Regions from separate parts of the Terrisporobacter muris genome, predicted to be linked through region 3. Evidence: riboswitches for the same ligand, from Rfam matches in the RefSeq annotation. Region 3 holds a riboswitch; each other region holds the start of a gene.
The links. A riboswitch is a leader RNA that binds a small molecule or an ion and turns the genes downstream of it on or off. The one in region 3 is predicted to bind cobalamin.

Region 1: it holds a riboswitch for cobalamin, as region 3 does, so the genes downstream of both, NSA58_RS06985 (ABC transporter substrate-binding protein) here and NSA58_RS12390 (energy-coupling factor ABC transporter permease) in region 3, are expected to answer to the same signal.
Region 2: it holds a riboswitch for cobalamin, as region 3 does, so the genes downstream of both, pcrA (DNA helicase PcrA) here and NSA58_RS12390 (energy-coupling factor ABC transporter permease) in region 3, are expected to answer to the same signal.
Region 4: it holds a riboswitch for cobalamin, as region 3 does, so the genes downstream of both, NSA58_RS07000 (ABC transporter substrate-binding protein) here and NSA58_RS12390 (energy-coupling factor ABC transporter permease) in region 3, are expected to answer to the same signal.

The regions. Positions count from the first base shown of each region.
Region 1 covers NZ_JANKBY010000061.1:498-5,747, forward strand. The annotation lists gene NSA58_RS06965 (hypothetical protein) at 1-302, opposite strand, end outside; gene acpP (acyl carrier protein) at 445-669, shown strand; gene NSA58_RS06975 (ABC transporter ATP-binding protein) at 717-1,472, opposite strand; gene NSA58_RS06980 (FecCD family ABC transporter permease) at 1,479-2,501, opposite strand; gene NSA58_RS06985 (ABC transporter substrate-binding protein) at 2,491-3,399, opposite strand; cobalamin riboswitch at 3,712-4,033, opposite strand; gene NSA58_RS06990 (ABC transporter ATP-binding protein) at 4,113-4,868, opposite strand; gene NSA58_RS06995 (FecCD family ABC transporter permease) at 4,875-5,250, opposite strand, start outside.
Region 2 covers NZ_JANKBY010000053.1:7,697-12,946, reverse strand. The annotation lists gene NSA58_RS06300 (M18 family aminopeptidase) at 1-181, opposite strand, end outside; gene pcrA (DNA helicase PcrA) at 193-2,433, opposite strand; cobalamin riboswitch at 2,812-2,986, opposite strand; gene NSA58_RS06290 (VWA domain-containing protein) at 3,077-4,864, opposite strand; gene NSA58_RS06285 (AAA family ATPase) at 4,883-5,250, opposite strand, start outside.
Region 3 covers NZ_JANKBY010000163.1:2,458-7,707, forward strand. The annotation lists gene NSA58_RS12375 (response regulator transcription factor) at 1-145, opposite strand, end outside; gene NSA58_RS12380 (DUF4956 domain-containing protein) at 329-1,015, opposite strand; gene NSA58_RS12385 (polyphosphate polymerase domain-containing protein) at 1,009-1,764, opposite strand; cobalamin riboswitch at 1,916-2,201, shown strand; gene NSA58_RS12390 (energy-coupling factor ABC transporter permease) at 2,409-3,125, shown strand; gene NSA58_RS12395 (energy-coupling factor ABC transporter substrate-binding protein) at 3,125-3,454, shown strand; gene cbiQ (cobalt ECF transporter T component CbiQ) at 3,441-4,127, shown strand; gene NSA58_RS12405 (energy-coupling factor ABC transporter ATP-binding protein) at 4,270-5,100, shown strand.
Region 4 covers NZ_JANKBY010000061.1:5,930-11,179, forward strand. The annotation lists gene NSA58_RS06995 (FecCD family ABC transporter permease) at 1-459, opposite strand, end outside; gene NSA58_RS07000 (ABC transporter substrate-binding protein) at 449-1,357, opposite strand; cobalamin riboswitch at 1,471-1,722, opposite strand; gene NSA58_RS07005 (nucleoid-associated protein) at 1,792-2,805, opposite strand; gene NSA58_RS07010 (RluA family pseudouridine synthase) at 2,825-3,730, opposite strand; gene NSA58_RS07015 (YbaK/EbsC family protein) at 3,870-4,367, opposite strand; gene NSA58_RS07020 (NAD(+)/NADH kinase) at 4,752-5,250, shown strand, end outside.

The DNA.
Region 1 (5,250 bases), on a different contig from region 3:
TCGTTTATGACATCTATTAATAATTCGATAGATGAAGTTTTTATTAATTTATATTTGTCAAACAAAAAAGATGTATGTGAATTTTCCATACCTTTTTTTATCTTCATTAATCTAGATATATACTCCCCTTTTTTTTCGTTAACCTTATCCTCATTTTCCATTACATCTTGCAAGATTACATTACTCTCAGCAACATAGTCTTTTATTCTATCCATATCTATAAGCAATGAGTTGTAAAAAAGACACCCAAGAATTATAAAAAAACCTGCAATTGACGATAATAATAATCCTATGTTTTTCATTATCCTTCCTCCTAAAGTTATTATCTATATTAAATTTATATTCATTTTTTAAAACTTTAGGACTTTTTTTGATTATATATTGAAAAATTGCCAATATTATATTAAACTACAATTAAATTTTAAATTAACATGGAGGTAACTAATGTTTGAAAAAATTAGAGATATTATAGTTGAACAATTAGGTTTAGATGATTCTGATTCTTTAGCTATGGAAACATCACTTAAAGAAGATCTAGATGCTGATTCTCTAGATGCTGTTGAAGTTATAATGGCTTTAGAGGAAGCGTTTGATATAGAAATACCAGACGAAGATGCTGAAAACTTCAAAACTATTGGTGATATAGTAGAATATATTGAAGGTCACTAATATATAAAAAGGGATGTTTCCATTAGGAACATCCCTTTTTCATATATTTAAGCCCATTTTTGTAAAATATTTTTCATAAAGTCTTTTATATCTATCCCATAAACTTCATTTAATGTATAACCATTAAATACATCCTCAGGTAATCCATAATCAACTTCTTTTCCATCTTTAAGTATAAGTACTCTATCTGCAAAATATTGAACTAAATTTAAGTCGTGTAATACACCAACCACTATTTTATTATTATTTTTAACCCAATCCTTTAGGTTTTCTAATAATTCTATCTGATGTTTAAAATCTAGATGATTGGTAGGTTCGTCTAATAAAATCACATCTGGATTTTGTGCAAAGACTCTTGCTAAAAATACTCTTTGAAGTTGACCACCTGATAATTCAGTAATCATCTTATCTTTTAATTCATATATGCCAACTTTTTTCATACTCTCAACTATTATTTCAACATCTTTAGGAGATAGCCTTGCAAAAGCCCCCTTTGAATAAGCATACCTTCCTAGAGATACGGTATCATAAACAGTATAAGGGAAATATAACTGAGTTATTTGGCTCATTAATCCTATTTTTTTTGCCAACTCCAGTCTGCTAAGTTCTCTTACTTCTTTTCCATCTACTTTTATATTACCTTTATATTCAATAATATTCGCAATAGATTTTAAAAGCGTACTCTTACCACATCCATTAGGTCCTACAATACAAAGATTTTCTCCTCTTTTTACATTAAGATTAATATTTTTAATTATTTCTTTTTTATCATATCCTGTATATAAATTTTTTATTTCTAACATTTAATATCACCTAGCTTTTTTGAAATATATATAGGCAAAGAATGGAGCTCCTATTAACGCTGTTACAGCCCCCACAGGTAGTTCCATGGGTGAGAATACAGTTCTTGCTATTAAGTCTGTAACAACCATTAGACATCCTCCAAATAAAAATGACATAGGTACCACATATTTATGATTAGAACCAAATATTTTCCTTACAATATGAGGAGCAATTAAGTCTACAAATCCTATGGTTCCACTTAATGCTACTGAACCTCCCGTCAAAATAGAACAATATATAAATAATTTGCTTTTCACCTTTTTTGTATCTACCCCTACTAAATTTGCTTGTTCTTCACCAAATGTAAGTATATCCATTTCTTTTGTAAATCTAAGGACCCCTAACATTCCTATAATAAAGAAAGGTATAATAAGTCCAACATATGACCAACCCTTCATTGCAAAGCTTCCCATCTTCCACAGTGTAATACTTTCTAGATCCTCAGTGAAAAATGCTGTTAATGTTGTTAATAAAGCATTTACAAACAAAGAAAATACCATTCCTGCTAAAATTATTGTATTATTTGACATAGTTTTATCTATTTTAGATGCAAAAGTTATAACCAGAAATACAGTAGCTAAACCAGAAATAAATCCTATTAATGGCAAGGTAAAGCCTTGTAGTAAAGGTATTGATATACCTGAAACAATTACCAACCCTGCGCCAAGAGATGCCCCTGAGGATACACCTAGTGTATATGGTGATGCCAATTCATTTTTTAATACAGATTGAATGACAGCGCCACTTACAGCAAGACATCCACCAACTATAAATGCTAATAACACTCTTGGTAATCTTATTTTCCAAATTATAGCTACTTGCGGAGATGCTATGTTTTCATTAAGTGGTAAATTTAAAATTTTATTTAGCATAACAGATATGGTATCTAAAATGCTAATATGGGAACTTCCATTGGAAGCTCCCATACTTATAATAAAAAATGTAATCAATACACTTAATAATATTTTCTTTTTATTTCTATTTTCCATAAACATCTGGATATATAGCTTTAGCCATTTGATCTAAAGCTTTCAGTATATTTTGATTTCCACGAGCAGCTGAATTTGCATCTATATAATAAACATCTCCATTTTTAACAGCTGTTATGTTATCCCATCCATCACGTGCTAATATTTCTGCTGCTGGATCTTCAACATAATCAACTTTTGTTAATATTACATCTGGATTAGCATCTAATATTGCCTCTTCTGTTGGGGCAAACCAGCTTTCTTCATCTTTAAACACATTTTCTGCTCCTACTACTTCAACCATTTCATTTAAGAATGTGCTGTGACCAAAACTAAATAAGTTTGGAGCTGGACCTATTTCAAAGTATACTTTCTTTTTATCTTTTATAGTTTTAGCTAACTCTTCGTATTTAGATATTTTTTCTTTCATATCAGTGATTATTTCTGCACCTTTTTTCTCTTCATTTACTAAAGAAGCTATAAACTCTATATCCTTGTATATACCTTCTATACTATCACTACTTGGTATGTAAACTACTGGTATACCTGCTTCAACTATTGCTTTGTATGGATCTTCTGCAGAACCTATTTTATTGTGTCCTGATGCTATTATTATATCTGGCTCTAAAGCTATTATTGCTTCTGCATCTGGATTATTCATATCCATTTTGGGAAGTTCTTCATTCAATCCTTCTATTCCTTCAGAATATTTATCTACACCAACTAGTTTATCTCCTACACCAAGTTCTACTAAAACTTCAGTATTTGATGGCACTGCAGATATTATTCTTTCTAATTTTGTTGGTATTGTAACCTCATTTCCTTCCCTGTCAGTTACAGTTGTCTCTTTGCTATTACTGCATCCAACTGTAAACAGTAGTATAAAACTTGTTATAATTGCTAATATTCTTTTCTTCATGTCTTTTCCTCCTATAAATTGTCATAAAAATTCGCTTCGCTTCAGGCAACTCCGTTGCTCAAAAGTAACTTTTTTTACATTTCAATATTTGTTGATATTGCTTAATTCCACGAGTTTTCCACAGATTTGATAGCAATATAATATCCTTGTATGTAAAAAAAGCCTAACCGAAAGGTTAGGCAAATATATACATAGATTTTAAACATAAATGCTTTGTCATATTAAATCAAAAAAATACATATCTATTCTCTTAATATATTAAAATTTAAAACACAATGTTCCATAATGTAATATTTTCTTCACCCCGAAGAAACTACTTTATGATTTTAGGCAGGTCTCCTGACTTAGCTTCATCCTACTCCTCACCTTCCCATAAAAATTTGCTTCGCTTGAGCGACGTGTCGGCGAAATACTTCATGTCGCCAACGAGATGTCTTTGCTACCGCTTTAAGCGACTACGTCGGCACCATGCAATTTCAGACAACTCCGTTGCTCAAAATTCGCTTTTCTTTTATAAATTTTCACAGTGGTATTGTTGAGTTTCGTCCACATTACAGTAACGGGGGCTGTAGAGGAATCACACCTCTTTCCCTTTTAATCTATTGTAAATAGAACCTTAAAATCTAATGTATTCAATTTTTACTCAATTCATTATAACATATTTTGTAATTTATTCAATTTTTTTATTTTATATAATTTTATTTTGTCGTTTATCAAGCCCATTTTTGCAAAATATTTACCATGAAGTCCTTTATATCAATTCCATAGATATCATTTAGTAGTTTATCTTTTAAAACACTTTCCGGTGTTCCATAAGAAACTTCTTCTCCTTTTTTGATCATAAGTACTTTATCTGCAAAATACTGAACTAAATTTAAATCATGCAATACTCCTATTACAATCTTATTATTATCTTTTACCCATTCATTAAGATTATCCAAAAGATCTATTTGATTTTTAAAATCAAGATGATTTGTTGGTTCATCTAACAGAATTATATCTGGATCTTGAGCAAATACCCTAGCCAAAAATACTCTTTGTAATTGACCTCCTGATAATTCTGTAATTAACTTATCTTTAAGATCATACACACCTACTTTATTCATGCTATCTACTATTATTTTCCTATCTTCAAAAGAAAGTTTTGAGAAAGCACCCTTTGAATATGCATATCTTCCTAAGGATACAGTATCATAAACAGTATAAGGAAAATATAATTGAGATATTTGACTCATAAGTCCTACTTTTCTTGCCAATTCTACTCTACTAAGCATAGTTACTTCTTTATTATCTATTTTTATATTTCCCTTATAATCAATAATATTGGCTATAGATTTTAATAATGTACTCTTACCACATCCATTAGGTCCAACTATACATAGGTTTTCTCCATTTTTTACATTAAAACTGATATTCTTAATTATATCTTTATCATCATAACCACAATAAAGATTTTTAACATCTAACATTTAACATCAACTTCCTTTTTTAAAATATACATAGGCAAAAAACGGTGCACCTATTAAAGCTGTTACAGCTCCTACCGGTAATTCCATTGGTGCAAATATGGTTCTAGAAATCAAATCTGTTATTACCATTAGCCCTCCTCCAAATAAAAAAGACATGGGTACAACATATTTATGATTTGAACCAAAAGCCTTTCTTACTATATGAGGGGCTATTAAGTCCACAAACCCAATAGTTCCACTAAGTGCCACTGATCCACCTGTTAAAATAGCACAGTAAACAAATAATTTTCTTTTTACATTATAGGTATCTACACCTACAGCCTTAGCCTGTTCTTCTCCAAATGTAAGAATATCCATTTCTTTAGTATATTTAACTACTCCT
Region 2 (5,250 bases), on a different contig from region 3:
AAGAAGATGCATTCTTTGTTATAAAATACTTTCCTCCAACTTTCAGTTGCCATTTCTCATTCATTTTTAATTCTTTAAATCCATTTTTCATTAGTAAATCTTTACTAGTTTTTACTGCATTAAATGCAGTTGGACTATTATAAATATAATCTATTAAATTCTCGGCAAATTGTTTTTTCATAGCTCCTCCTATTAAACTAAGTCTAAAGTTGTATATTCTTTATTTATAGTTTTTATACCCTGATTATCGAATGCTATAGTAACATCTGGACCTTTTAAGGCAACTACTGTCCCTAGCCCAAACTTAGGATGATGTACCTTAGCACCAAGTTTCAAGTCGTCTATGTTGCTTTCATTTGATGTATTTTTTATAGTTGCATTTGCTTTTTTAGCTGCTTCAACCTTGTTCATATTATTCATCTTGTATTTTTGAGTATATTTATCAAGTATATTATAATTAGCTTTTGAAAAAGATAATTCTTTTTGTTCTTTATTTAATCTTTCTATACACTCATCTGGCAACTCTTCTATAAATCTAGATGCGATTGAAGGATTAGTTCTACCATATAGAGTTCTCTTTCTTGTCAATGTTAAGAATAATTCTTCCTTTGCCCTAGTTATTCCAACGTAACAAAGCCTTCTTTCTTCTTCTATATCGCTATCTTTCATAGATTGAATAGCCCTAGAAATTGGGAATATTTTTTCCTCCATTCCTGCTAAAAATACAACCGGGAATTCAAGACCTTTTGATGAATGTATAGTCATTAATGAAACTCTATCTTCTTCTTCTTCTTCATTATCTGGTTCTGCATTAAGTGCAACATTTGTTAGGAATGATTCTAAACTCTTATCATCACTTGAACTCTCAAACTCTAGAGCAACTGATATAAGTTCTTGTAAGTTTTCTAATCTATCTTCCCCTTCATTGTTCTTTTCTTTTAACAATTCATCCTTATATCCTGTTATATCTAATACTTTTTCAATTACTTGGCTAACAGTATATATTCCTGTAAAACTTCTTAGTGTGGACATTAAATCTACAAATTCACTTATACTTGCTCTAGCTTTTCTCGATATATCTGAGTTATCTTCTATATCAATAAGTACGGAATAAATACTTTCTTCTTTTAAACTAGCTCTGTCTTCTATTTTTTCTATAGTTCTAAGTCCTATACCACGTCTAGGAACATTAATTATTCTTTTTAAAGATACATCATCCTGAGGATTTTGTATTACTCTAAGATAAGCTATAATATCCTTTATTTCTTTCCTTTCATAGAATTTTATACCACCATAAATATTGTATGGTATCCCCGCTCTATTTAAAGCATCTTCCACAGAACGAGCTTGGGCATTGGCTCTATATAAAACTGCAAAATCTTTGTAATCTCTATCTTCATATCTTTTCATATATGAAATAGTATTTATTATGAAATCACCTTCTTCAATTTCATTTTCTGCCAATTGAATTTTTATTAGCTGCCCTTCCTTTTTATCACTCCAAAGTCTTTTTCTTTTTCTTTCTGTATTATTAGCAATAACATGGTTAGCTGCATCCAATATTACTTGTGTTGACCTGTAGTTTTGCTCAAGTTTTACTATTTTAACATTATCATAATCTCTTTCGAATTCAAGAATGTTTCTTATGTCAGCGCCTCTCCAACCATAAATACTTTGATCATCATCTCCAACAACACAAATATTTTGATGTTGCTTAGCTAATAATTTTATTAACTCATATTGAGCTTTACTTGTATCTTGATATTCATCGACCATTATGTATCTAAATTTATTTCTATAAAAGTCTAATACATCTGGACATTCTTTAAATAACTCAACTGTTTTCATTATTAAATCATCAAAGTCTAGTGCACTATTTCTTTTTAAACGATCTTGATATAGGGCATATATTTCCCCTACTTTTGTTTTAGATATATCTCCTTCATTTAATTTTAAATACTTTTTAGGAGAATATAGTTTATCCTTTGCATTAGATATGCAACTTAATACATATTTAGGGTCAAAGGCTTTATCACTAATGTCCAACTCTCTCATACAGTCTTTAATTAAAGTTACTTGGTCTGGACTATCATATATAACGAAACTTCTGTTATAACCTATTTTATTTATACTTTTTCTAAGGATACGAACACAGCAAGAGTGGAATGTTGTAATCCACATTTCTTTAGTATCGGTTCCTTCCAAAGTTTCTTCTACCCTTTCCCTCATCTCATTGGCAGCCTTATTAGTAAATGTTATTGCTAATATATTTTCGGCTTTAACATCCTTATCTTCCATAAGATATCCTATTCTAGTAGTTAAAACTCTAGTCTTTCCTGACCCAGCTCCAGCAAGTATTAATACAGCGCCTTCTGTATTCTCTACTGCTTCTCTCTGAGCGGGATTTAATTTTTCTATTATATCTGAAATCATATATATCCTCCTATAATGCTCATATAAATATATTTTAATCTAATTCTGATTTTTCTTCAAATTTCATAATACTATAATAATTCCCATGAATAAATTATAAAATACTATTCCTCAAAAAAAGGCCTTAGGACTTTGGAGAATCCTAAGGCATAGGTTAAGGGTTATTCTATTTTCAAACTATTTTGAAATAAAATAGGTTGAGGGCAATTTAAAATTCACTTCGATCATATAAATGAAATAGCTTCGTTACCACTTTAAGCCACTATGTGAGCGCTATGATAATATAATTTCATTATATGTAAAAAGTGCCTAACTTCAAGTTAGGCACAATATCTTCAAATAAAAATTTTTATTAAGATATTTCTCCTTCCCCGAAGAAATGGCTTTATATTATAGGCAGGTCTCCTGGCTCTGCTTCATCCTACTTCTTTTCCTTCCCATGTTTTCCACAGTGGTTAAAAGTTTCGTCCACATTACAGTAGCGGGGGCTGCAAAGGTATCTCACCTTTTTCCCTATTAATCTTAAACAAGAACCTAAAATATTTTAATTAATTTAATTTTGAACTAATATAATTATAGCACATAAATAAAATAATTTGTTATTTTTTACCAAATATTTCGATATATGTTTTCCTAAAATATTTTAATTTTTTATTATTTTCTTCAAATACATAGCAACAATATCTGCAAATCTTTCTATATCCTTAGTATAAATAAAGTCTTTGCCATAAATCATTTTTTCTGCATCTAAATCGCTTTCTTTGCCAGTAAAAACTCCCAGTACAAGTATACCTTGCTTTCTTGCTTTTCTAACTTCTAAAGCTGTGTCTTTCACTCCAATAATACCTTTATATGATGCTTCTCCTCTTAAACTTCTAGATCTATCTTTCCCAATTTTCACATCATTAGGCTTTCCATCACTAAGAACTATAAGAATTTTATTTTCTTCTTCTCTTTCTATTAAATCATCACAAGTTGCCTTTATTGCTAGTCCATCTCTATTATTTCCTGCTGAAAAATATTCGAATATATTTTCACAAGAATTAATATCATCGTTATAATTTCTATATCGTTTCAATATGGTGTAATCTAAAAAACTTAGATATCCCATAACCCTATTTGGAATACCTACAGAAGTTAATGCCATAGCAATTATATATGCTTGTATAGCCACATTAAATTGATTTCTACTTTGTGAGCCGCTGGCATCTAGCAATATATCTATTACATATTTTCCTTTTTCATTTCGTATATCTTTATAAAATACTTTGGTATTATTACTTCTTCCTATTCTCCATGCCCTATTGGCACAAATAGTTCCTCCATCAGAATAAATTCTATCAATAGCACTTTCTTCTACTAATATTCTTGATATACTTTCCTTTAGTTTATTAATGCTTCTTTTATGTAATTTAATATTATCTCTATATTTATATAAATTATTTTCTTTTTGCCTAGTAACATATTTTAGTTGAAAAGCATTGTTACATTCACTACGCAATACTCCATCTGTGAAGTGAATTCTACATCCCTCATGAATACCTCTACAGTGTTTAGTTTCAAATTTTTTCACTTCACTTTCACTCAAAAAAGTTTTTCCATAGTAATATCCTACCTTGTCGTAAATTTTTTGAGCCATAACTTCATCCACATAAATTATCCTATTTGGTGATTTTTCTAAATCTCCATAGCCCATTTCACCTAAATTTTCAACTAACATAGAATTACTTATATTATTAATTTCACTTTCTATAGTTTCTGTTTCTTCATCCATATATAACTCTTCATACATAAAATCTGAAAAAGTATCAAAATCTACATTTACATTTTCTATATCTTTCTCAATTACTTGAGAATTTTCCATTTGAGAGTTCATTATAACTTCAAAATAAGTTAAATAAATTTCATCCAGCCTTTTTAATATAGTCATTAAATCATCATTACAATCAATAGCCTTTATATCTCTAATTATTCTTCTAGTTAAACCATCCACTACAGGATGCCTGTCCATAGCTTGAAGAATAAAAGTATACCTTAATGTCTGTAATATATCTTCCTTATGAATTTTACTATAATTCACAAGTACATCTTTGTAAGCTTTGCTTCTTATTTCTGCTACACCTGGTCTCTCATTTATTACCTTATCTTCTACTATAGAGTTAAGAACTAGCTCAATTAAGGTATATAATATATCCTTATTATAGGATTTTTTTATTCTACTCATTAGGTATTTTTTTATTATATCCCAATCCAAGTACTTCCTTCTTGCTCCAGCAATTATACCAAAATATAAAGAAACATCCTTAGATGAATAATCTTTTTCACTGGAGTCTATATCTTCATCATACATACCAGAAACAGTCCAAGCCAAGTTATTTACTCTATTTTCAAACTCATAATTGTTATATATCCAATTAGTATTCACACTCATGCTCTCACCTACTTTAGGTTATTTTAAATTAGGAAATATATCTTTGCTTTCCCATTTTTCTGGTATTCTTGTTCTAATAATATCCTCAACAATTTCTTTTTCATAAATATCAAAAGTCTTTCCTGTAAGACCCATATTTATAGCAAGAGTTGGTCTAAGTCCTCTTTTAATAGTTTTTAAAGCTCCTATTAATCCTCTTAAATCTATTGCTTTTGTAGATATTTCTCCATTTTGTGATTTTAATTGTAAGTCCAAGAAAATTCCTGCAAATTGGTTTAGCTTTTCTGAATCTGTGCAAGGAAACTCTCTTTGCAATATCATCATTAATTTATCTTCATTTACTGCTGGTATATCTATTACTAAAAATCTAGAAACTAAAGCTTCGT
Region 3 (5,250 bases):
TAATGACATCATAAATATCTGTTAGAGCATATTCTAGTCCATTATCTCCATCATAAACTGCATCTACGCTATATTTATTATTAATTAATATTTGGCTTAAAGCTTCAGAAAGTTGCTTTTCATCTTCTACTAATAAAAGTTTCAATATGTTATCCTCCAAACTGCTTCAACTTCATGAAGTAAATTTGAGCAATGGAATTATCCTAAGTAGTAATGAGGATATATCATTGACAATATGCTTCTCAATTTTGGCGACATGAGCTAAGCGAATTTTTTTATTATTTTATTATACAATAAAGCCCCTTAAAAAGACTTAAGGGGAAGTAAATTAATTATCACCATAGTTAGTATTAGCAAGAGTAAGAGTAATGTTTAAGTTACCATTTCTACATCTTAACTCGTCCATAAAAGATTTTTGATTTGAATTGGCTTTTAAACTTATTGTATAAGTCAGCTCAAATAAAGAACCAAAGTCCCTAGTTCTAACTCTTTGTATACTATAAGAATTAGTGTAGTTATCTAATACTTCTTCGAATACACCTTCATAATTTAGGTTTTCTGGAATAGTAATTTTAAGTTGCATTGTTTTATTTTTAGGCTCTGCAAATTTGGTCATATGTAATCCAATCATTACAGCAGATAAAATTAAAGTAAATAAAACAGCATAAGTAATATATCCCATACCACAAGTAAGCCCAATTGCTAAAGTAAAGAATATATATGCAATATCCTTTGGATCTCCTGGGGCACTCCTAAAACGAATTATGGAAAATGCTCCAGCTAAAGAGAAGGCTCTAGCTACATTGTTGCCAACTAATAGGATAATTATAGATATTATTACAGGCAACATAATTAAGGTTGTACTAAATCCAGAATTAAAATTATCTTTTTCATGTGTTTTCATATAAACTACACTTATTAAAATTCCTAGTATAATAGATGTACCTATTACTAGTAGAGAATTAATAAGAGTAAATGATTCTCCTGTTGTTGAGGATATTATTGTTTCTAACATATTTCAGCTCCTATTTTTATTTCATTATTTTCTTTATTATTTAAACAATATTTCATAAATTCATTTCCATACTTTGAAAAATGAGTTGGATAAATTTCAAGTTCAGATAAAACTTTTGTAAACCATAAAGGTATGGCACCTAATATCTTTACTTCCATAAGATATTTTCCATCTCCAACGACATCTTCACCAAAACTTCCTTCTTCTAAAAGTAGATGATTTCTTCTAGTCAAAACTCTTGAATCAAATGTTACTCTAAAATCAGGATTATCCTTACAGAAAAAAGCATTTCTTTCATAAGATATAAATACAGTAGGATATACTTTTGTTTTACTAATATAGTATTCTATTTCATGAAGTACTTGTTTATCCATATAATCTTTAACCACAGGTTTTTTATTGTTATAAAGAAATTCATAAGCTTCACCTAAGGACAGAGAAAGTCTTCGCTTGCTAACAATACCCTTGATTTTTTTCTTTAATTCTAAGAATACTCTATCATTAGCATTAGTTGGTATCGTATAGCTTCTTAGTCTGAGTTTTTCTTTATAATATGGTTTTGATATGGAATGTCTTATTACATCGCTATTTTCAGTATCATAATAGATATTATAGATACTGTAAGTTCTATTGTTTTGACAAAATTTATCAGGATTCATATAATCCAGAAGTTTTGGAATTAATTCATTATATTGATTTTCTGTTATTAAAAACTTTTTCTCATAACGTTTAAAGGACTTTATTGCCATATTTTTCACCTCTTTTATCAATTGTTTTACACCATGAGTATAATAATTTAACCTTAAAATAATCTTAAAGAAAATCTGTTAATACATTTTTATAAAAATCAAACTTTTTATAGAATATTTACAAAAATTGGTATAGAATTAAAGTGAAAGAATAATAAAAAATATTTTAGGTTCTTTAAAGATTAATAGGGAAAGAGGTGAGAACCCTCTACAGCCCCCGTTACTGTAATGTGGACGAAACTCAACAAACCACTGTAAAAAAGTTACGAATGGAATTTGAGCAACGGATTTGACTAAAATTGCATGGCGCCGACGTAGTCGTTTAAAGCATTAGCAAAGTCATATCGTTGGTAATATGAACGTAGTGAATTTTTTATGGGAAGGTGAGGAGTAGGATGAAGCTAAGTCAGGAGACCTGCCTAGAGTATAAAAAGAAATTTCTTCGGGGTGAAGGAAGTATCTTATTAGAAAACATTTTATGTTGGAAATTAAGAGATACGAGCCTAGCCTTTCGGTTAGGCTTTTTTTAATTATCAACTAATTAAGTAAGCAAAATATTTAGTTACAACAAGAAATCTTAGTTAAATGAATTAAAATAATAAGATATACACCCTAAAAATAATTAAAAGGGAGATGTATGTAGTATGAAAAAAAGTAATGTAAAATGGTCATTAATAGCAGCATTTATGTTAATGACTACACCAGTAATCTCAAATGCAATGCACATTATGGAAGGCTTTTTACCAGTAAACTGGGCAATAATTTGGTGGGTAATATTTATACCTTTCTTTATAGTAGGACTTAAAAATATTACTAAAATAGTAAAAGAGCAACCTAAAAAGAAATTATTATTAGCTCTTTGTGGAGCTTTCGTTTTTGTATTATCAGCATTAAAAATTCCATCAGTTACAGGTAGTTGTTCGCATCCAACGGGTGTAGGCCTTGCAGCAATATTATTCGGACCTAGTGCAACTGTAGTTTTAGGGACAATAGTATTATTATTCCAAGCCTTATTATTGGCGCATGGTGGAATTACAACTTTAGGAGCAAATGCTTTTTCCATGGCAATTGTAGGACCATTAGTTTCTTTTGGAATATGGAAATTATGTAAAGATAAAATAGATAAAAAAATGGCAGTATTTTTAGCAGCAGCTTTAGGAGATTTGTTAACATATACTGTAACATCTTTCCAACTAGGTTTTGCTTTCCCAGATCCAGCAGGTGGATTTATGGTATCAGCAGTAAAATTCTTAGGAGTGTTCTTTATTACTCAAGTACCTATAGCAATAGCAGAAGGATTACTTACAGTTATAGTTTATAACTTTATAACTGAAAATGAAGAAAGAGAGGTGTTAGCATAATGCAAAGTTCAACAAGAAAAAAATCAAGTAGTATTAAATTAACAATCACTTTACTTCTTTTAGTTTTAGCTATAATTATTGTCCCATTAATAACTCAAAAAGGAGCAGAGTTTGGTGGAGCAGATGGAGAGGCTGAAGGTGTAATAACTGAAATAAATCCAGAGTATGAACCATGGTTTAGCAGTATAATAGAGCCTGCAAGTGGAGAGATTGAAAGTTTATTATTTGCATCTCAAGCTGCATTTGGAGCAGGAATAATAGGATATTATATTGGAACTACTAGAACTAAGAAAAAGATGAGAGATGAATTATTAAATGATAATAGATGATTATGCTTATAAAAATAAGTTATCTAAAGTAAATCCAAATATGAAATTTGCCATAGGTATGTTGTTACTAATTTTATCTTTAATTAATCCTTATAATTATATATCCTTAATTATTATAGCAATAATGAGTTTGGTTATAGTTGGGATTGCAAAGATTGAATTAAAAGATTATATTCATTTTATTAAAATTCCCCTAGTATTTTTAATTATCAGTATAATTATGATACTTCTGACTTTTTCTAAAGATAAAGAAGTCTTATTATACAGTATAAAAATAGGAAGTTTATATATAGGTGTTTCAAATGAATCTATAATATCATCAACACATTTATTCTTTAGAGCATTATCATGTTTGACTTGCATTTATTTTATAATGCTTACAACACCTTTTAATCAATTAATATTTGTATTCAAAAAACTACATTTACCAGACATAGTTTTAGAAATTTCCATGCTAATGTATAGGTTTATATTTATATTTATGGAGGAAGTTGCAGATATAAGAAAATCTCAAGAACTTAGGTTTGGATATATAAATTTAAAGAATGGATACAATTCTTTTGGATTATTAGTAAATATGTTATTTAAAAGAATGATGATAAGATATGATGAAATGAGTATAGCTCTAGACATGAAATTATACGATGGAACATTTTACATAGTAGAACAATAAAATAGTAAAATAATAAAAAAATTTGAGCAACGGGATAAGTCTGAAGCGGTAGCGAAGACTTAGATGTTGGTGACATGAAGTGGAGCGCCTACGCAGTGGCTTAAGCGAATCGAATTCTTTATATTGTAGAGGAAGATTAATAATGTTTAAAATAAATAATTTAACATATAAATATGACAAAAATAGAAAAGCCTTAGATAATATAACTATGGATTTTGATAGAGGAGATATTATTGGAATCATTGGATCGAATGGTTCAGGAAAGTCTACATTATTTAATAACTTAATGGGGATTTTAAAAGCTACACAAGGAGAAATACTTTATAAAAATAACCAGCTGAAATATGACAAAAAAAGTTTATATAATTTAAGAAAAGAGGTTGGTATAGTATTTCAAGACCCAGAAAAACAGATATTTTATTCAATGGTGTACGATGATTTAGCATTTGCCCTTAGGAATATTGGTATGGATGAAAAAACTATAAGAATAAGAATAAATAAAGCATTAGAATCAGTTAATGGAAAAGATTTTATTGACAGGCCAGTACATAGCTTAAGCTTTGGTCAGAAAAAAAGAGTAGCAATCGCATCAGTAATAGCTATGGAAAATAACCTTGTTTTACTAGATGAACCAACAGCAGGATTAGACCCTGAAAGTACAAAGGCTATTATAGACATAATTAAATCGATGCATAAAAAAGGAAAGAAAATAGTAATTACTAGTCATGATATGAATTTGATTTATGATATATGCGATTATGTATATATATTAAATCAAGGCAAAATAATTAGTGAAGGTAATGTTGAAGAAGTATTTGTAGATGAAGAAAAAATCGAAGAAGCAGGGCTGGAACTTCCATGGCTTGTAAAACTTAATAAGAATATGAACTTACCTTTATTCAGAAAAGAGGAAGATTTATATAATTATTGGAGTGAAAATTTTGGGGATAATCTAAATAAAATAGCAAAATAAAAAGACAATATATAAAATAGATAAAATCCATATTTTCTTGAAAATATGGATTTTTTTCTTTGTTCATGTTAGAATTTAACTCTCCAATTAATGATTGAATAAATATGGAGGTAAGAAATAAATATATTGTTTATATTTGTTACTGGGGAA
Region 4 (5,250 bases), on a different contig from region 3:
TGACATGGTCTTATCAATTTTTGTTGAAAATGCAATTACAGAAAAAACAGTAACTAAGCCAAAAATAAATCCTATTAAAGGCAAAGTAAATCCACCTATTAATGGTAGTGATATTCCTGTTACTATTATAAACCCAGCTCCCAAAGAAGCACCTGAAGATACTCCTAAGGTATAGGGTGATGCCAATTCATTTTTAAGTATAGATTGAACTACAGATCCACTAGTTGCTAAACAACCTCCAACTAAAAATGCTAATAATACCCTTGGCAACCTAAGCTTCCATATTATTGCAATATGTTTTGATGTAACATTTTCTGATAAAGGTAAATTTAAGGTTTTATTACCTATTATAGATAATGTATCAAATAAACCTATATCTGAACTTCCTATGGATGTTCCTAACAAAATAATTGTAAGTAATACAATTATGCTTAAAATTATTTTTTCCCTATTTCTCATACTCATCTGGATATGTAGCTTTAGCCATCTCCTTTAAAGCTTTTATTATATTTTGAGTTGGTCTAGATGATGAATCTGCATCTATATAATAAACTTCATTATTTTTCACTGCTTTAATGTTTTCCCAACCTTCACGAGATTTTATTTCTTTTACTGGATTTTCTACATAGTTAACTGTAGTTAATATTACATCTGGATTTGCATCTATTACAGATTCTTCAGTTGGTGATATCCATGATTTTTGATTCTTAAATATATTTTCTGCTCCTATGATTTCAACCATTTCATTTAAGAATGTAGAATTACCAATACTATATAAATTAGGTGCTGGCCCTATTTCTATATATACTTTCTTTTTATCTTTTATTGTTTCTCCAACTTTAGATATTTTTTCTATTTCACTTTTCATATTAGAAACTATTTCTTCGCCTTTTGAATCTTCCTTAACTATAGATGCTATAAATTCTATATCTTTGTATATTCCATCTATACTTTCACTGCTTGGTATGTAAACTACAGGTATCCCTGCATCGCTAATAGATTTAAATGGATCATCAGATGAACCTGATTTATTATAACCTGAAGCTATAACAATATCTGGCTCCAGCTCAATTATTGCCTCTGCATCTGGTGAAGTAAAATCCATTTTCTTTACATCTTTATTTACACCTTCAATCCCCTCTGAGTATGTATCCATGCATACGATTTTATCTCCCACACCTAAACCAGCTAATATTTCTGTATTAGAAGGTGCTGTAGATACTATTTTTTCAATATTAGATGGTATCTCAACTTTGTTACCTTCTCTATCTGTTACAGTTTGTTCTTTATTACTACTACATGCTACTGTAAAAAGCATAACTACACATAATAATAATGATAATAATTTTTTCTTCATAAGTCTTCCCCCTTGTTAAAATTGTAATAAAAAAAGCCTAGCACAAGGCTAGGCTCATATATCTATGTTTTGACATAATATGTCTTTTAATATATTTCCTTCACCCCGAAGAAATTTGCTTCATAATTCAGGCAGGTTTCCTGACTTAGTATCAACCTACTCCTCACCTTCCCATAAAATTCGCTTTGTTCATGCGTTAACAAATTGTCTTCGCTATAGCTTTAGACAACTATATTGTTAAGAATTTACTCTGCTTATAATACAGTGGTATACTGAGTTTCGTCCACATTACAGTAACGGGGGCTGTAGAGGAATTACACCTCTTTCCCTATTAATCTTTAAGAACCTAAATTTATATTAAATTGTTTCTTAATATATTGTAGCATATTTAAACTTGTTTTTTATGATTTTAAAAATAAATCTTAATATTTCAATTATTTTTCTTCATAAAAGCTTACATTCTTTATTATTATATCAACAGTACCATCTTCATTTTGTCTGACACTATATTTCATAGGATCTTCAAAATCAACAAGATTTCCTTTTATATCAAATCCATTGTCTGTTTTTATACTTCTTCTTTTAAGCTTCTTCTCAACCCATTTTTTGTCTATATTGAAGCTAGTTTCAATTCCTCTATCAGTCATTAATTCTTTGAAACTTTCTTTTAAATGGTCATCATCTATTGATTTTTCCACAAATTCTTCTATATCAACTTCTTCTTTTTCTTTTAATGTGTAATTTAATAAACTTCTAACATCTTCTGCTTTTTTTATATTATTACCCATAGCATTTGTTATCCAATTATCTGCAGTAGTTTTGAAAGTTTTTGTATTAAACTTATCATCAGTAACTTTTTCAGCATGTAAGAATTCATTTATAAATCTTGATTTTTTCTCTGGATCTTCTTCTTTCTCTGAATCTTTGTCTAATAATCTTAAATGGAAGTCATCATTTATTCCACTAAGTCCAACTAATGCACATTGTTTTTGTCTTCCTGTGTCTGGTATTCCTATTTCGTTGCTTATTATTTGTATGTTGAATTTTTCATCTAATAATTCTATAGAATGAGTGTATAATTTCTTGTAGTCTAGTTTTACTATTCCTACATATTTTTCATCTTTTACACTATATAAACACATAGCTAAATCACATGAATCTATGTCTTCATATTTTTTCATTATATCAAATAAGAATGAAGCTATTTCTTTTGAGTTTTGAACAAAAGTATCAGCATCGTATATTATTTGTTCACAGCAATTTCTTATTATATTTTCATTATAGTCTTTAAATACAGCTTTTCTTAAATCATCATCCTTTGCTGCTCTGTTAATAATCTTTTGGAAAAACTTGTCTACCTCTGCATTATTTTTTCCTTCAAAATCATTTAATATTGGGCCTTCACTATTTCTATCAAGAACGTGAATAATATACTTATGTATAACCATATCTAACTACCTCCGTAATTTATTTTAACTTTTCTATTAATTCTTCCATATCTTTTGGAAGAGGGGCATTAAACTCTAAATCTTCCCTAGTTCTTGGTTGTTTAAACTTTAAACTATAAGCATGTAGAGCTTGTCTTTTAATTAAATTTTCATCCACATATCCATATAACTCATCTCCTATAATTCCATGACCTATATGATTTAAATGAACTCTTATTTGATGAGTTCTTCCTGTTTCCAGTTTTAATTTTAAAACTGTGGCATCTTTTAATCTTTCTACTACTTCAAAGTGTGTCACTGAAGGTTGTCCATCTTCATGAACTATCCTTTTTATACTATCATCAGTAGGTCTATAAATTGGCTCATTTATAGTCCCAAAATCTGATTCAACAATACCTTTTACTACAGCTATATACATTTTTTCCACTTTATCATCTTTCATATCTGATGATAAAACAAATTGAGCATAAGGATTTTTAGCCACAATAACTAAACCTGATGTATTCATATCAAGTCTATTTACAAACCTTACTTTTACCTTTTCATCCTTCTCCATAATATAGTGAGTAACACCATTGGCAATAGTATTCTCATAATGACTCTTTGTTGGATGAACTACCATAAACGCTGGCTTATTCACCATAATTATATCAAAGTCATCGTATAAAATAGATAGTTTTAAGTCTTGTGGCTTAAAATCAGCCATATCTTCTTCAATTCTTACCTCAATTAAGTCACCTTTATTTATTTTGTCAGCTGGTCTAATATATGTATTATTTACTTTTACAGTTTTATATCTTTTCATTTTTGATAAAGATCTTACTGAAAAGTTTAGTTTATCTAATAAAACTTCTTTCAAAGTTAAATTTTCTTCTTCATTTATATATGAAATAATATTATATTTCTGATCTTCTTTCTTAAACATATGCTCACCTACTTTTACTTAATATTATTTATATTACCATAAATTCATAGTTTTATATAAGTAAAAACAAAAAATTCCCTTTGCTCAAAAAATAAAATCACACTGTGAGTTGTGTGATTTTTATAATATCTAATAAAATTTATTTTACTTCTTCTGTTTCTTCATATCCTTTACAAACATCTACCCATTTGTCTGCATTAGAAAATTTTTCTAACTCATCGCAAGTTAACTCTATAGATGAGTTACTGCTTCCTGCTGCTGGGAAAATTGTGTCAAATCTCTTCATAGATACATCTAGATATACCTTTACCTGATCATTTTTAATAGCAAAAGGGCATACACCGCCTATGCCATGACCTATGTATTCTAATACTTCTTCTGGTGTTAACATCTTAGCCTTATGTCCAAACTCTGATTTAAATTTCTTATTGTCAATTTTAGCATCACCAGCTGTAACTATTAATATGGCGTTATCTCCTTCTTTATTTTTAAAAGAAAGAGTCTTAGCTATTCTAGCAGGAATAACACCCACTGCTTCTGCTGCCAATTCAACTGTTGCCGAAGATACCTCATGCTCCATAACATTATCTTCCTTGTTATACTGTTTGAAAAATTCTCTTACCTTTTCTATTGACATAATTATACACCTCCATTTACAACATTTCCCTATAATTATTCCCAAAATAAGTATATCATATAAAATTCCTTAGAGAATAAAATTAACATTTTTTAAATTATCAAAGTAAAATTTACTTTTCTCAAACCACCATGTGGACATTATTCTTCATATGGACAATGACTTTCCATTACTTGAGTAATATACGTTAAAAACATATTCACCAATTAGTTGTATTTTATATTTTATCTACACGAAAGATAAAATATAAAATCCTTACAATTAAATAGAGGTTTTCATACATTTTTGTATAAATATTAACATAATAATATGTTTTTTTGACAAAGGATATTTCCTAAATTTACATATATTTGATATAATACAACTTATAAACGAGGTGGAAAAATGGGGAGAATTGTAACAATAAACTCTAATAAAGTGCAAAGGTCTCTTGATACTAGAAAACTTTTGCATAAAAAATTAATTGAAGTTGGATTTGATGTTGACTATGAATATAATCCTGAAGCAGAATTAATAATATCTATAGGTGGAGATGGTTGTTTTTTACAAACTATTCGAGATTATAATCTCCCAAATGTACCCTTAGTAGGAATTAATACTGGTCATTTAGGTTTTTTTCCAGATATATCTCCAAAAGATATAGATATATTCATTCAATCTTATCTGGAAGGAGATTATATAACTCAAGAACTACCTCTCCTTCAAGCTAAAGTTACAACTAGCGATGGATGTTGCAATATTTTTGGAATAAACGAGGCTGTGGTTAAAGGAGATAAATCTAGAACTATCCATCTAAAATTGGATATAAATAATAAACGTGTGCAAAACTTTAGTGGAGATGGCTTAATAATATCAACCTCTGCTGGTTCTACTGCTTATAATT